DNA from 4 places in the Serratia marcescens subsp. marcescens ATCC 13880 genome. Region 2 is predicted to be linked to each of the others. Evidence: predicted binding sites of a transcription regulator. Region 2 holds the regulator's gene; each other region holds the start of a gene.
What was found. Region 2 encodes Fur, which represses iron uptake genes when iron is present. Its sites were predicted from a motif close to ATAATAATGAGAACNACTATCAA; they were not measured.
Positions count from the first base shown of each region.

Region 1: the regulator Fur is predicted to act here: its motif matches at 1,841-1,863, upstream of exbB (tol-pal system-associated acyl-CoA thioesterase).
Region 3: the regulator Fur is predicted to act here: its motif matches at 2,472-2,494, upstream of fepD (Fe(3+)-siderophore ABC transporter permease).
Region 4: the regulator Fur is predicted to act here: its motif matches at 1,579-1,601, upstream of feoA (ferrous iron transporter A).

Region 1 covers NZ_CP071238.1:4,367,842-4,372,046, forward strand. The annotation lists gene J0F90_RS20820 (LacI family DNA-binding transcriptional regulator) at 1-305, shown strand, start outside; gene exbD (TonB system transport protein ExbD) at 361-783, opposite strand; gene exbB (tol-pal system-associated acyl-CoA thioesterase) at 787-1,767, opposite strand; gene metC (cystathionine beta-lyase) at 2,199-3,395, shown strand; gene J0F90_RS20840 (DedA family protein) at 3,541-4,203, shown strand.
Region 2 covers NZ_CP071238.1:1,247,314-1,251,518, reverse strand. The annotation lists gene seqA (replication initiation negative regulator SeqA) at 1-134, opposite strand, end outside; gene ybfF (esterase) at 359-1,132, shown strand; gene ybfE (LexA regulated protein) at 1,389-1,676, shown strand; gene fldA (flavodoxin FldA) at 1,932-2,471, shown strand; gene fur (ferric iron uptake transcriptional regulator) at 2,801-3,247, shown strand; gene J0F90_RS05825 (beta-N-acetylhexosaminidase) at 3,499-4,205, opposite strand, start outside.
Region 3 covers NZ_CP071238.1:3,654,123-3,658,327, reverse strand. The annotation lists gene J0F90_RS17500 (ABC transporter ATP-binding protein) at 1-346, opposite strand, end outside; gene fepG (iron-enterobactin ABC transporter permease) at 364-1,401, opposite strand; gene fepD (Fe(3+)-siderophore ABC transporter permease) at 1,401-2,456, opposite strand; gene fepB (Fe2+-enterobactin ABC transporter substrate-binding protein) at 2,671-3,678, opposite strand; RNA gene J0F90_RS17480 (RtT sRNA) at 3,886-4,009, opposite strand; tRNA gene J0F90_RS17475 (tRNA-Lys) at 4,084-4,159, opposite strand; tRNA gene J0F90_RS17470 (tRNA-Val) at 4,167-4,205, opposite strand, start outside.
Region 4 covers NZ_CP071238.1:4,791,660-4,795,864, forward strand. The annotation lists gene J0F90_RS22975 (Tex family protein) at 1-1,113, shown strand, start outside; gene feoA (ferrous iron transporter A) at 1,720-1,944, shown strand; gene feoB (Fe(2+) transporter permease subunit FeoB) at 2,016-4,205, shown strand, end outside.

The DNA.
Region 1 (4,205 bases), 2.0 Mb from region 2:
GTCCGCCTAAAGCGCTGTTTACCGCCGCCTGCGGCCTGCTGGAAGGCGTATTGCGTTATCTGACTCAGCATCAGCTGATGGAGAGCGACATTCACCTGTGCAGCTTCGACGATCACTACCTGTTCGACTGCATGACGCTGAAGATAGACACGGTCGCGCAAGACTGCCTGGCACTGGCGCAACATAGCTTCGACCAAGTCACCGCGCTTATCGACGAACGGCCGCTGGAACAGAGCGCGCTTTATCTGCCGGGCCGTATCCACTGGCGTCATGCCGGTTCCCGGGCTTTGTTAGCCGGGGAGTGATATCTCAGAATCAATAAAAAAGGGCGCCTGAGCGCCCTTTATCGTTTTGCTGCCGCTACTTGGCGGCGCCCTCCATGCCCACCAGCCCCACTTTCAGGTAGCCGGCTTTACGCAGGGTGTCCATCACGCTCATCAGCGTTTCATAGTCCACGCTCTTGTCCGCCTGGAAGAAGATGGTGGTTTCTTTGTTAGCCTGGGTGCGTTGATCCAGCACAGAAGTCAGCTGATCGGCATTCACCGGCTGATCGCCGACGTAGAGCTGCTTGTCGGCCTTCACCGACAGGAACACCGGTTTTTCCGGCCGCGGCTGCGGCTTGGCGGAAGAAGCCGGCAGATCGACGCGGATATCTACCGTTGCCAGCGGCGCGGCCACCATAAAGATGATCAACAGCACCAACATGACGTCGATAAACGGCGTCACGTTGATTTCATGCAGTTCGCCGCTGTCGTCCAGATCTTCATTTAAGCGCATCGCCATGACTCACCCCGCCCGCAGTTGGTGCGCGTGCTGTGAGCGCTTGGCTTCCGCCGTCGCGGCCAGATCCAGATCGCGGCCCTGCAGCAGCATGACCTGCGCCGCCACGTCGCCCACCTGCGCACGGTGGCCGCTGATGACGCGGGCGAAGATGTTGTAGATAACGACGGCAGGGATCGCCGCCACCAGGCCCAGCGCGGTCGCCAGCAGCGCTTCCGCGATGCCCGGCGCCACAACCGCCAGGTTGGTGGTCTGCGAATGGGCGATGCCGATGAAGCTGTTCATGATGCCCCACACGGTGCCGAACAGGCCGACAAACGGCGAGATGGCGCCGATGGTGGCGAGGAAGCCGTTGCCGCGGCCCATGTTGCGGCTGTAGGCCGCCACGCGGCGCTCGAGACGGAAGCCGGTGCGCTCTTTGATGCCGTTGTTGTCGTTGGATTCCGCAGACAGCTCCAGCTCGTTTTGCGCATCGTTCAGCAATACCGCGCTGACGCTCTCCGGGGCGAAGTTTTGCGCCAGCTCGGAGGCTTCATCCAGCGAGCGCGCTTCGGCCAGCGCCAACTGCTCGCGGCGCAGACGGCGCTTGGCGCGCAGCAGTTCGCTGCCTTTGGAGAACAGAATGGTCCAGGTCACGATCGAGGCCAGCACCAGGCCGATCATTACCGCTTTCACCACCGCGTCGGCGTGCTGGTACATGCCCCAAACGGACAGGTCCATGCCGCGGGTTTCCGGTGGCTGGATCGTTGGCGCCGGGTTCACCGGCGTGATGCTCTCCGGCGCGGCGGCTGCCGCAGGTGCAGGCGCGGTGGTCGGCGCAACGCTTTCGGCAACGGCCGGATTGCTCGCCGGCGCGGCCTGCGCGCTGCCGGCCAGCCCCACGACCAGCACCATAGAAGCCATCAGGCTGCGGCCGAAGGCCTTGCCCCACTGCGCCCGGCCCTGGCCGAACGATCCTTGATTTAAATTCTTGCCAGCCGTTTTCACGCTGTGCCTCCACCCATTACCGATCAAAATTAAGGAATAATTCAGCGTGCGATCATATCAAACCAACCGGGGATTGATAGTAGTTCTCATTATTATTTACCAAATAAACGAGAAAATTTTAGCCATCCCCGCCACAAAGCGCCAATCTGCGTCCGTTCACCGCCAAATACCCCTTTTATAGGGTTATTTCGTTACTTTTCTCCCACAACGACGCAACAACGCCGCGCTGCCGAACGGCGTCTTGACCGATGAATGGGCTTCTCTCTCGCACCACGGCAGAAGGATGAGGCGAGAAATGCGCGCCCGACAGACAATTATAGCCGTTTCTATATCTGGAAGTTAAAACGTCTGGATGGCTATATTAACTCATGTTAACGTAAGGGCTATCGCAAACGGGCACGTGCAGAGCAACCAGAGGTGAGCCAGGTACCATGACGTCAAAACATATCGAAACCACGCTGATCGGCGCCGGCCGCAGCCAGCGTTACACCCAGGGCTCCGTCAATCCCGTCACGCAACGCGCCTCTTCTTTGGTCTTCGACTCCGTCGCTGCCAAAAAACACGCCACCGCGCAACGCGCCCACGGCGAGCTGTTTTACGGCCGACGCGGCACCCTGACCCACTTCGCCCTGCAGGATGCAATGGTGGAGCTGGAGGGCGGCGCCGGCTGCGTGCTGTACCCCTGCGGCGCGGCGGCGGTGGCCAATGCGATTCTGTCGTTCGTCGGCGCCGGCGATCACCTGCTGGTCACTGGTTCGGCGTACGAACCGACCCAGGATTTCTGCACCCATATCCTCGGCCGCATGAACGTCAGCACCACCTATTTCGATCCGCTGATCGGCGCCGATATCGCCACGTTGATCCAACCCAACACCCGCGTGGTGTTCCTGGAATCCCCCGGCTCCATCACCCTGGAAGTGCAGGACATTCCGGCGATGGTGCAGGCCATTCGCGCCGTGGCGCCGGAGGTGGTGATCATGATCGACAATACCTGGGCGGCGGGCGTGCTGTTCAAGGCGTTGGATTTCGACATCGATATCTCCATTCAGGCCGGCACCAAATACCTGATCGGCCATTCCGATTACATGCTCGGCACCGCCGTCGCCAACGCGCGCTGTTGGGAGCAACTGCGCGAGTACTCCTATCTGATGGGGCAGATGGTGGATGCCGACACCGCCTACATGGCGAGCCGCGGCCTGCGTACCCTGAGCGTGCGCCTGAAGCAGCACGAACGCAGCAGCATTGAGGTCGCCAACTGGCTGGCCGAACGGCCGGAGGTGGCGACGGTCAATCACCCGGCCCTGCCCAGTTGCAAAGGCCACGAGTTCTACCGCCGCGACTTCAGCGGCTGCAACGGGCTGTTCTCCTTCGTGCTGAAAGAGCGGCTGGATGAGGCGCAGTTGGCCGCCTACCTGGACAACTTCAGCCACTTCAGCATGGCCTACTCCTGGGGCGGCTTCGAGTCGCTGATCCTGGCCAACCAGCCGGAAGAACTGGAAGCGATCCGCCCGGCGGGCGGCGTCGATTTTTCCGGCACGCTGGTGCGGTTGCATATCGGTCTGGAGAACGTCGAAGACCTGATCGCCGATCTGGCGGCCGGCTTCGATCGCCTCAACGGCGTGCGCTAAGGCGGATTCCGATAATTTTCTTCGTCTCGTTTAATGTCGGCTTAAGCTATTAGCGGTACACTAACCGGGTAACTGTCAGATACGGTAACCGCCGCATCCTGGAGAACGTGACCCCGGGCGCAACCGGCATGCAACAGGACATAAAATGGATGTATTACGAGAGATTATTCATGCGCTTTGGCAGCAGGACTTCATCGCCCTCGCCGATCCAAGCGTAATTTGGGTGGTTTACGCCGTACTTTTCACCACTCTGTTTTTGGAAAACGGACTGCTGCCCGCCTCCTTCCTTCCCGGTGACAGCCTGCTGCTGCTGTCGGGCGCGCTGATCGCCAAAGGCGTGATGGGCTTTGCCCCCACTCTGCTGATACTGACCGCCGCCGCCGGGCTCGGCTGCTGGCTGAGCTATATCCAGGGCCGCTGGCTGGGCCACACCGGCCTGGTGAAGAGCTGGCTGCTGCAACTGCCGGCACAGTACCACCAGCGCGCGCACAACCTGTTCAACCGCCACGGGCTGACGGCGCTGCTGATCGGCCGCTTCCTCGGTTTCGTACGCACCCTGCTGCCGACCATGGCCGGCATTTCCGGGCTCAACAGCTCGCGCTTCCAGGTGTTCAACTGGCTGAGCGCGGCGATCTGGGTCTGCGCGCTGGTCGGCCTCGGCTACGCGTTCAGCCAAATCCCTCTGGTGAAACGCTATGAAAGCCAGGTGATGACCGGCCTGATGCTGCTGCCGCTGCTGCTGCTGTTCGTCGGCCTGCTGGGCGCCATGCTGGTGATCTGGCGTAAAAAACGCGCCGCCTCTTCCTGAAC
Region 2 (4,205 bases):
GGCAACGCGCGCACCGGCTGACCGGCGGTGAATTTCAACATGCGGCGTAAAATATCGGACGCGCTTTCACCGATGTGTTGCGTGTGGCTGGCAATATAACGGTAAAGCTCTTCGTCGACTTCAATAGTTTTCATCTTTATCCAATACTGTTTTTTCTACTTAGAACCTGAAGCCAGATCCTGCATTCAAGCCATGGGATTATAAGGTTAAAAGCGCTGGGGCGAACACAACAATGTGCCTCCGGACGGCAAATGCAGACTAATACCTATAGCCGGCACTGCCAAGCCCGCGCCGCGAAAATTCCGCATGATTCATCGTGCGATTCAATCATGATACCCTAATCTGAATCTCTCTCAGTATGAACTTCGCCATGAAATTACATTATCAACTGCTGGCCGCCGAGTCAGACGCGCTGCCGGTGCTGCTGATCCACGGCCTGTTCGGCAATCTCGACAACCTGGGCGTGCTGGCGCGCGATCTCCATAAACAGCACAGTGTGATCAAGGTCGATCTGCGCAACCACGGCCTCTCCCCGCGCGCCGACGACATGAACTACCCCGCCATGGCGCAGGATCTGCTGGCGCTGCTCGACGAACTGCAGCTGGAGAAAGCGATCGTCATCGGCCACTCGATGGGCGGCAAAGCGGCGATGGCGCTGACCGCCATCGCGCCCGAGCGCATCGCCAAGCTGATCGTCATCGACGTCGCGCCGGTGGATTACCAGACCCGACGTCATGACGAGATCTTCGCCGCGCTGAAGGCCGTCAGCGCCGCCGGCATCACCCAGCGCCAGGCGGCTGCCCAGTTGATGCGCGACTACCTGCAGGAAGAAGGCGTGATCCAGTTCCTGCTGAAGTCCTTCCATAACGGTGAATGGCGCTTCAACCTGCCGGTGCTGATCGAACGCTACGAAGACATCACCGGCTGGCAGGACGTCCCGGCCTGGCCACACCCGACCCTGTTCATTCGCGGCGGCCTGTCGCCGTACGTGCAGGACAGCTACCGTGCAGATATCGCCCGCCAGTTCCCGCAGGCCCGCGCGCACGTCGTCGCCGGCACCGGCCATTGGGTGCACGCCGAAAAACCGGAAGCGGTGCTGCGCGCCATCCACCGTTTCCTCGGCGAAGCCTGAAAAATACGTTAATCTGGCGAAAAAACGCGCTAAAGATAACGGCTTAGCGCGTTTAGCCCGCAGTTAGGCATTGTCGCCGCTCCATCTGCTGGGGTAATATGGCGCGCTATAATTTTGCCGCCGCGCCAGCGCGTTCGCGAACGCCGGTTCGGGGGTAAATTTGGGTTAGGGTTTATTGGCCCGAAGTGTGTTAATCGATGCCTCCGGAAGCGTGCGAGCGCTTTTTGATGCAAACTCCCTTGCAGTACCGCTACCTATGGCAAAAGAACAAACGGATCGCACGACGCTGGATCTGTTCGCAGATGAACGCCGTCCGGGGCGCCCGAAAACCAACCCGCTTTCCCGCGATGAACAGCTTAGAATCAATAAGCGCAATCAGTTACGGCGCGATAAAGTGCGCGGATTGCGGCGCGTAGAGCTGAAAATCAACGCGGATGCGGTGGACGCCCTGAACAAACTGGCGGAACAGCGCAACATCAGCCGCAGCGAACTCATCGAGCAGATGCTGTTGGCGCAACTGGCGGAAGAACAGCCGGAACATTGATCTCTTCGGCCGCACGCGCGGCGCGGCGTTAAGGACAACGCCGGATCGACCACGCTTTTCTTCATCCTTCGGCATCGCATAAATGCGATAAAACCCCGGCGCCACTTTCTGGCATGATACGCATTTACCGGTAAGAGACTGCGCCTGTCGGCGCCCGCCACCGTGGCGAAAGGCTCTTGTCATGGCATCATTTTAATCGGCGGCAGTGCCGGCGCCGAGTAATGCAATTAATTGAATTTAAAGGTTATACGCGATATGGCTACTGTAGGCATTTTCTTTGGCAGCGACACTGGCAATACCGAAAACATTGCCAAAATGATCCAGAAAATTCTTCAGAAACAGTTTGGCGACGATGTCTCAGAAGTGCATGACATCGCCAAAAGCAGCAAAGAAGACCTGGAAGGGTTCGATATCCTGCTGCTGGGTATCCCGACCTGGTACTACGGTGAAGCGCAGTGTGACTGGGATGATTTCTTCCCGACGCTGGAAGAAGTCGATTTCAACGGTAAACTGGTGGCGCTGTTCGGCTGCGGCGACCAGGAAGACTACGCGGAATATTTCTGTGACGCGATGGGCACCATCCGCGACATCATCGAACCGCGCGGCGCGGCCATCGTGGGCCACTGGCCGACCAAAGGCTACCACTTCGAAGCTTCCAAAGGCCTGGCGGACGACAACCACTTCATCGGTCTGGCGATCGACGAAGACCGTCAGCCGGAGCTGACCAATGAGCGCGTGGACGCCTGGGTCAAACAGATCGTCGAAGAGCTGAGCCTGGCCGATATCGTCGGCTAAACGCCGGTACTGGCGAAAGGTTGAACAAAGGCCCTGTAAAGTGCATAGTGTGCCGACAGGGCCGTCATCGGCAACAGGGATTGCTGCGATAGAAGCTACAGATTTGTAACTTCCCACCCCGTCACGGTAGACTGAGATATCGGTTTATCCCATCCATCAAGGCGTTGCATGCAAAACATGCAATAGTGCAATTATATCTTTGTTAACAACCGGCGGTTTCCATTTAGTACAACCGGTTCTATAATGAGACGCATTAACTCTTTGTGCCGACCGATGCCACAGGCGAGTACGCCTCAACTTGATTAGCATAGTAACAGGACTGAATTCGCATGACCGACAACAACATCGCATTGAAGAAGGCCGGCTTAAAAGTCACGCTTCCGCGACTCAAAATCCTGGAAGTACTGCAAAATCCGGAATGCCATCACGTCAGTGCGGAAGATTTGTACAAAAAACTGATTGATATGGGCGAAGAGATCGGCCTGGCGACGGTTTATCGCGTACTGAACCAGTTTGACGATGCGGGCATTGTGACACGTCACAATTTCGAAGGCGGCAAGTCCGTGTTCGAGCTGACCCAACAGCATCACCACGATCACCTGATTTGCCTGGACTGCGGCAAAGTGATCGAATTCAGTGATGAATCCATCGAAGTGCGCCAGCGTGATATCGCCAAGCAGCACGGCATCAAGCTCACCAACCACAGTCTGTACCTGTACGGCCACTGTGAAACCGGTGACTGCCGCGAAGACGAATCGCTGCACGACAAGAAATAAGCCTGACCGGCTATGAAAAACCGCCTCACATTGGGGCGGTTTTTTTATGCCCGCCGTACAACGGGCAAAAAAATCCCCGGACAAGCCGGGGGAAGATCATGTCATGAAATACTACAATTGCAGCGGCACTGCGACTCCACGTACTGCTCTCACTTCAACATCCGCCCCACGCCGGCACGCGCGGGGGCGAACGCATTCCCCCTTCATTATGATGCGGCCCGCCGCCAGAACCACGGGCCCCGGAGCCAGACCTAGACCTTCTCGGCGCGGCTGTAGCGTTTACCGTCCGGGCTGACCGAACGCACCTGCACGTCACCGGAGACCGCCGGCTTGGCCTTGGCGTCATAGCGCTGCCACTGCTTGCCGCCGTCGGTGGAATACTCGATGCCCAATCCCGGCAGCGCGATATTCGCTTCCAGCTTGCCGCCCGCCACGCGGGCGCCCGGCACCGGCAGACGATAAGCGACGCCGCCTTTGTCCAGCTTGGCCAGTTCACGTTGGCCCAGGATATTGGCGAAGCGCAGCCAGTCTTTCTCCAGCGCCTGGGTATCGACAAAGTGGGTTTCCCCGCCTTTGTATTCGCGGCCGGCGCGATAGTCCTGCTCCCAACCGGCGCGGTGCCAGGCGCGTTCCGCCACCGACAGCGCGCGCGGGAAGGTCATGTATTCCATCTGCGGATCGGTGCGCTGGGTTTCGCTCCACAGCTGAGCGGACAGACCGTAGGCACCCGGCCACGGCTTGTCGCTTTTGGCGTTGAAGTGGTTGCCGTCGCGGTCGACCGAGGTTTCCGCGTTCTGCGGCATGTTGTCCGGCGCGAAGCTGAACACCTTGCGTTCGTCGCTGAAGCGGGTGCCCCAGTAGTAACCGCGCTCGTCCGGATTCACCTCGTAAGGGAAGTCCATGTAGACGTAGTCCGGGTTGGAGACCACCACTTCATACCCTTTATTGGCCCAGTCGT
Region 3 (4,205 bases), 2.4 Mb from region 2:
CCTGCGTCCACTGTTTCAGCAGGCTCTGATGCGGATAGCGGCCGCGCGACACCAGATCCGCCACGGTGATGCTGTCCGGCGCGATTGAAGTTTGCGGCAGCAGGCCAAGCTCGCGCGCCAGCGCCTTGGTGGCGAAGCTGCTGATGTTCTTGCCGTCCAGCATCACCTCGCCGGCGCTGGGTTTCAGCAGGCGGCACAGGGCGCGCAACAGCGTCGATTTGCCGCAGGCGTTCGGCCCGACGATCACCGTGAAGGCGCCGTCGGGGATCGCCACGCTCAGATCGTCAGCGATGATTTTATTGTCGTAGCCCAGCTTCAGGTGCGAGGCGTGCAGGCGGTGGCTCATGGCATTATCACTCTTCATTATCTGCGGGCCTCTCGGATGAGCAGCCAAATCAGGTACAGGCCGCCGATGCAGACGGTCACGACCCCGACCGGCAGTTGGATCGGCGCGAAAAGATGTTGGGACACCACGTCGGCGCCGAGCAGCAACGCCGCGCCCATCAGCGCCGAGGAGGTCAGGGTGACCGAGGATTGTCCGGCCAGGCGACGGGCGATCTGCGGCGCCGCCAGCGCGATAAAGGAAATCGGCCCGGCGGTGGCGGTGACGGCGGCGGTGAGGGTAACGCCAAACAGCATCAGCCACAGCCGGCTGCCTTCGGCGTTGACGCCCAGCGCGCGCGCCGTGTCGTCGCCCATTTCCAGCAGCTGCAGCCGTTTGCCCATCAGCAGCGCGGCCGCGGCCGCCAGCACGATGAACGCCGTGGCGGGCTGGGCTTTTTGCCAGGTCATGCCGTTGAGCGAACCGGCCTGCCACATGGCGGCGTCCATGGCGCGCTCGAGCGAAGCGGTGATGATCAGCCAGGTGTTGGTGGAAACCAGCACTGCGCTGATGGCGATGCCGACGATGATCAACCGGAAGCCGGCGATGCCTTGCCGCCAGGCCAGCAGATAGATGGCCAGCGCCGAGAGAATGCCGCCGGCCAGCGCGCCGCCGGCGATGTAATAGTAGCCGCCGTTGAACAGGGTGATGGCGATCAGCGCGCCGGTGTAGGCCCCCATGTTAAAGCCGATCACGTCCGGGCTGCCGAGCGGGTTGCGGATAATCGACTGGAAAATGGCGCCGCTCATGCCGAGCGCGGCGCCTAACAACAGCGCCATGGCGATGCGGGGCAAGCGCCATTGGGTGACCACGGTCACCAGATTTTTCGGCGCCTCGCCGCTGAGCGCGGCAAAGACTTGCTCCAGCGAGAGCTGCAGCGTGCCGTAGCACAGCGCGGCAACCGCCATCGCCAGGCATAACGCCAGCAGCGAAAGGTTGACCAACAGCAGGCGCAGCGGCACGCGCCAGTTGATGACGCCGTCCGGACGGCCGATATGCAGCGTGTGCGGCAGACTCATCACAAGCCCCCCAGCGTTTTCTTGCGGCGCACCAGCCAGATCAGTACCGGCGCGCCGATAAAGGCGGCGACGATGGAAACCCGCAGTTCACCGGCCGCCAGCAAGCGGCCGACCACGTCGGCGCACAGCAGTAAAATCGGCGCCAGCAGCATGGAATAGGGCAGGATCCAACGTTGGTCGGGGCCGACCCACCAACGGGCGATATGCGGCACCATCAGGCCGATGAAACTGATCGGACCGACGGTGGCGGTCGCCGCGCCGCACAGCAGCGTGATGGCGATCACCGCGACGATCTGAGTCAGCACCACGCGCGCGCCGAGCGCGATAGCCAAATCTTCCCCCATGCCGATGGTATTCAGCGGCCGGGCGATGAGCAGCGTCAGCAGGCAGCCGAGCAAAATGGCGGGGGCGGTGACCGGCAGCGTGGACAGCGTGCGGATATCCAGCGTGCCGGCCTGCCAGAAGCGCAGTTGGTCAAAGGTTTGCGGATCGATCAGCGACAGCCCGGTGGTGATGCCGAGCAGCACCGCGCCGATCGCCACGCCGGCCAGCGTCAGCCGCACCGGGTTGATGCGCCCGCCCGCCAGCGTGCCGATCAGGTAGACCAGCAGGGTGGTGAGGGCCGCGCCGACAAAGGCATAGGCCATATAGCTTTCGGTGGTGGCGGCGCCGAAAAACATGATGCCGATGACTACGGCGAAGCTGGCGCCGGCGTTGATGCCGAGCACGCCGGGATCGGCCAGCGGGTTGCGCGTCAGCGCCTGAATCAGCGCGCCGGCGGCGCCGAGCGCCATGCCGGCCAGGATGCCCGCCAGCGTACGGGGTACCCGGGCATTGAGAATGATGGTGCTGTCGGAACCGCTCGCGGCGCCCTGCAGGCTGAGCCAGACGGTATGGAAGGGGATGGCTTTGGAACCCAGCATCAGGCTGGCCATGATGCACAGCAACAACAGCGCCAAACCGATACCGAACCCGGCGATGCGTTTGAAGCCACTGGCGTAAGCTGCGTGCGGTGCGGACGAAAGCGTCCGCTCAGTCGGAGTGGGTACGTTCACACCGGTAACTCCTGTATGATTTTTATTCTCATTGTTATTTGCGTTCATGCGGGCGCTTATAGTAGCACGAGTTTACGCCCGCATGCACCCGCCGGTTGGCGGCGCAGGTGCAATGATGATGTTAATAACTATTGATATTTCAATTGATTGAATGTGAATGCTTGCCCCGTTTGCGGAAAGCGTCGGCAGGGGGCTGGCCTGCCGACGGCATGATTCAGGGCTTTTTGAACAACCGTTCGATTTGGTTCAGCATGTTGGTGGCGCTGTAGTAATCGAGGCGGAAGGTGTCGTTGCCGACGGCGTAGACGTGCCGCTGTTCCACCGGCTCCAGATGTTTGAGGAACGGGTTGGTCAGCACCTCTTGCACTTTGCGCTCATTGGTGGCGAACAGGATCAGGGTTTTGCCATTCAGGCCTTCGGCCATTTTTTCGCCGGAGATCTGGATGATGTCATGGCGTTTCCCCATGCTGGTGTTGCCTTTGGCGCTTTCCGGCGGGGTGGCCAGTTGGAAGCCGAGCTGGGTCAGCAGTTTGCCCTGGGCGGAACCCGGCGTCCACAGCATGGCCTCGCGGCCGTTGTCGGCATACACCAGCGGAGTGGTGGGCTGCGGCGGCAGCGCGATCGCCTGCTTCACTTGCTCCACGCGCTGTTCGAAACGATCTTCCGCCTGTTTGGCGCCGGCTTCATGACCGGTGATCTCGCCGAGCTCGCTGGCCAGCTGCTGCCAGCTTTTGTCGCCATAATCGAGCACCAGCGTCGGCGCAATGGCGGACAGCTGGTCATACAGTTTCAACGCCGAATCCCCGCCGGTTGCGGCGACGACGATCAAATCCGGCGCGGCGGCCGCGACGGCTTCGGCATTGGGCTCCACCTGGTACAGCCGCTCGACGTGGCGCTGCTTGGCCACCTCGCTCCATTGGGTAAAGAAACCTTGTTTATCGGCCACCAGGGGATTTGGGCTGGTGGCGGCGCTGGCGACCACCGGGGCGTCGATAGCCAGCAGCGTGCCGGTGATGGTGACGCTGGTGGACACGATGCGCTGCGGCGGTTTTTCCAGCGTGAATTTCCCTTTGACGCTGTCGATGGTGCGCGGCCAACTGCTGTCGGTTGCGGGGGCGGACGGTTTCTGCCCGTCGCTCTTGTCGTCCGGGCCGCAGCCACTGAGCAGCAGGCTGGAAGTGGCGATAAATGCAATGAACAGCTGGCGTAAGGATAGGGTCATGAGCGGGCTCTTTCTTTCCTTGAACTAAGGCGTATCAATCCGGCGGCGGATTGGCTGCGTGGTGTATGCCCGCTAATTTACCATTCAAGCCGCCAAAATGATAACCATTCGTATCTCAGCGCGTAGTGAATACAGAAAGAATAAGGAGATAGGGGCAGTGAGTGAGGCAGAAACGAAAAAAGCGCCAAAAGGCGCTTTTCTCTGAATTGGTGGGTCGTGCAGGATTGATTCGGCCTGTGGCCTCACCCTACGGGCAACGCTGCGCGTTGTCGTATCGCTGCGCGATGCTCGAACCTCTACGGTTCTTCATCCTGCACGACCCGGTGAACTCTGTCGGCGAGAGATGAAGTCAGAGTCGGATGGTGCAGAAACGAAAAAAGCGCCAAAAGGCGCTTTTTTCTGAATTGGTGGGTCGTGCAGGATTCGAACCTGCGACCAATTGATTAAAAGTCAACTGCTCTACCAACTGAGCTAACGACCCGCAGAAGTGGTGGGTGATGACGGGCTCGAACCGCCGACCCCCTCCG
Region 4 (4,205 bases), 1.6 Mb from region 2:
CGGGCGCAGAAAGTGATCGTCAGCGAAGCGGGCGCGTCGGTGTACTCCGCGTCCGAACTGGCGGCGCAGGAGTTCCCGGATCTCGACGTATCGCTGCGCGGCGCGGTGTCCATCGCTCGCCGCCTGCAGGATCCGCTGGCGGAACTGGTGAAGATCGATCCGAAATCCATCGGCGTCGGCCAATATCAGCACGACGTCAGCCAGAGCCAGCTGGCGAAGAAGCTGGATTCGGTGGTGGAAGACTGCGTGAACGCCGTCGGCGTCGATCTGAACACAGCGTCGGTGCCGTTGCTGACCCGCGTGGCCGGCCTGACGCGCATGATGGCGCAGAACATCGTCAATTGGCGCGACGAGAACGGCCGCTTCAGCAACCGTGAACAGTTGCTGAAGGTCAGCCGCCTGGGGCCGAAAGCGTTCGAACAGTGCGCCGGCTTCCTGCGCATCAACCACGGCGACAACCCGCTGGATGCCTCCACCGTTCACCCGGAAGCCTATCCGGTGGTGCAACGCATCCTGGCCGCCACCGAGCAGGCGCTGCAGGATCTGATGGGCAACGCCTCCGCGGTGCGCAGCCTGAAAGCGGTTGATTTCACCGACGACAAGTTCGGCGTGCCGACGGTCACCGACATTCTGAAAGAGCTGGAGAAGCCGGGCCGCGATCCGCGTCCGGAGTTCAAAACCGCCACCTTCGCCGAAGGTGTGGAAACCCTCAACGATCTGCAGCCGGGCATGATCCTGGAAGGCTCGGTGACCAACGTCACCAACTTCGGCGCCTTCGTGGATATCGGCGTGCATCAGGACGGCCTGGTGCACATCTCCTCGCTGGCGGACAAATTCGTCGAAGATCCGCACACCGTGGTGAAGGCCGGCGACATCGTCAAAGTGAAGGTGATGGAAGTCGATCTGCAGCGTAAACGCATCGCGCTGAGCATGCGCCTGGATGAGCAACCGGGCGAAGGCTCGCCGCGCCGCGGCGGCAACGCGCCGGCACAGTCGCGCGACACCGCCAACCGTTCGGCGGGCGGCAACAAGGCCAAACCGCGCAACGCGGCGCCGGCCGGCAACAGCGCCATGGGCGACGCGCTGGCGGCGGCATTCGGCAAGAAACGCTAAGTCAGAGCCAACAGGGCGGAGCCTGCTCCGCCCTTTCTGATGAATAAAACTTGCGGCATTTCTTGACCCGTCTCAATAAACCGTCATCTTTTTATTTCCCGTTCCTGCGTGACCACCCTCTCATTATTCAGCCAGCAAAAATGCCTTCTGCAGCCATTTATTAACAACTTTGTTAACACGCATTTTTCATCTCGCCAATTGTGAGAGAAACACAAATGGTTACCGCTCGCATTACGGCGGAATAATGTTATCGAATTGCTTTTCAGCGGAAATAAATAAAGGGAAAAAACCCTCGATATTTGCAAACGAGAAAACTTGGCTACAAATACGCAACTGATTTAACTCGCCATTCTCATTTGTTCCCCATCGCAAGCGGTGGTAAAACGTCGTTAGTCAAGACAACGCCATCAAAAACTGTCGACGCCATAATAATTGGTTACAATACCCCTACTTTTTGTATTGAACGCGATAATGATAATTACTATTATTTGCGCTCACTTTATTGCATGACCTTATGGATGAATACCGCCGACGGCGTGGCATTTTCGCCGGCAACGTCCAATTATCATCAGCCCGATGTTCATCGGCACCCGGAAGGTTAATCACATGCAGCTTCAACCTAAACACACATATAAGATTATCGGCTTTTCCGGTGAAATTGCGCCGGCCTACCGCCAGAAACTGTTATCGCTCGGCATGCTGCCCGGCTCTTCGTTCGACGTGGTGCGCGTCGCGCCGCTGGGCGATCCGATAGAAATTAAAACCCGCCGCGTCAGCCTGGTGCTGCGCAGGAAGGATCTGGCGCTGCTGCAGCTCGACGGCCAGCCCTGAACCGGCACGCCTCCATTTGCCGACGCGCCCTTGCGCCGGCGCTGTTCTCCTTGAAGACGACACGCTGAACTATGAAAAAACTCACCATCGGCTTAATCGGTAACCCGAACTCCGGCAAAACCACGCTGTTCAACCAGCTGACCGGCGCACGCCAACGGGTCGGCAACTGGGCGGGCGTGACGGTCGAACGCAAAGAAGGCCATTTCACCACCCCGCAGTCCGACGTGCGGCTGGTCGATTTGCCCGGCACCTACTCCCTCACCACCATCTCGGAGCAAACCTCGCTCGATGAGCAGATCGCCTGCCACTACATTTTGAGCGGCGACGCCGATCTGCTGATCAACGTGGTCGACGCCTCCAACCTGGAGCGCAACCTCTACCTGACGCTGCAATTGCTGGAGCTGGGCATCCCCTGCATCGTGGCGCTGAACATGCTCGACATCGCCAAAAGCCAGCATATCGATATCGACGTCGCCGCGCTGTCGGCGCGCCTCGGCTGCCCGGTAGTACCGATGATCTCCACCCGCGCCGACGGCATCGGCGTGCTGAAACAGATGATCGACAATCATCGCATCAACGAACAGCAGGCGCTGGTGAACTACCCGCCGTTGCTGCTGAAAGCGGTCGCCACGCTGAGCGACGCCATGCCGCAAACGCTGCCGGCGGTGCAACGCCGCTGGCTGGCATTGCAGATGCTGGAGGGCGACATCTACAGCCACCGGCTGGCCGGCCCCGCCGTCGCGCTGCTGCCTGCGGCCATTCAGGCGTTGCAACAGCAGCAGCAAGAAGACCCGGCGCTGGTGATCGCCGACGCGCGCTACCAGTCCATCGCCGCCCTGTGCGACGCGGTCAGCAACTCGCAGCAGGCGATGCCCAACCGCCTGACCGATATGCTGGATAAAGTGATCCTCAACCGCTGGCTGGGTGTGCCGATCTTCCTGTTGGTGATGTACCTGATGTTCCTGCTGGCGATCAATATCGGCGGCGCGCTGCAGCCGATCTTCGATATCGGCTCGGCGGCGATCTTCATTCAGGGCATTCAGTGGCTCGGCTACACCCTGCACTTCCCCGACTGGCTGACCGTATTCCTGGCGCAGGGCGTCGGCGGCGGCATCAACACCGTGCTGCCGCTGGTGCCGCAGATCGGCATGATGTACCTGTTCCTGTCGTTCCTGGAAGACTCCGGCTACATGGCGCGCGCAGCGTTCGTGATGGATCGCCTGATGCAGGCGCTCGGGCTGCCGGGCAAATCCTTCGTGCCCCTGATCGTCGGCTTCGGTTGCAACGTGCCGTCCATCATGGGCGCCCGTACGCTGGACGCCCAGCGCGAGCGCCTGATCACCATCATGATGGCGCCGTTCATGTCCTGCGGCGCCCGTCTGGCGATCTTCGCGGTGTTCGCCGCCGCCTTCTTCGGCCAGGACGGCGCTGGGGTGGTGTTCTCGCTGTACATGCTCGGCATCGCGGTGGCGATCCTGACCGGCCTGGTACTCAAATATACCCTCATGCGCGGCGAAGCCTCGCCGTTCGTCATGGAGCTGCCGGTTTACCACGTGCCGCACCTGAAAAGCCTGCTGCTGCAAACCTGGCAGCGATTGAAAGGCTTCGTGTTGCGCGCCGGTAAGGTGATCGTGGTGGCCAGCATATTCATCGGCGGCCTGAACAGCTTCTCGTTCAGCGGCAAAACGGTCGACAACATCAACGACTCCGCGCTGGCTTCGGTCTCCAAGGTGCTGACGCCGTTGCTGCAGCCGATGGGCGTCCACAGCGATAACTGGCAGGCCACCGTCGGCCTGGTGACCGGCGCGATGGCGAAAGAAGTGGTGGTCGGCACGCTGAATACGCTGTATACCGCCGAGCACATCAACAAAGAGGCGTTCGACGCCGCCAACTTCAACTTGCTCGATGAACTGGGCGGCGCGCTGCAGGAAACCTGGGACGGCCTGAAAAACACCTTCAGCCTGAGCGTGCTCTCCAACCCGATCGAAGCCAGCAAGGGCGACGGTGAGATGGGCGTCGGTTCGATGGGCGTGATGAGCAGCAAATTCGGCTCCGGCATTTCCGCCTACAGCTACCTGATCTTCGTGTTGCTGTACGTGCCTTGCGTCTCGGTGATGGGCGCTATCGCCCGTGAGTCAAGCCGCGGCTGGATGACCTTCTCAATCCTGTGGGGGCTGAACGTCGCCTACTCGCTGGCGACGCTGTTCTATCAGGCGGCCACCTTCAACCAACACCCGCAGTACAGCCTGACGGCGATCCTG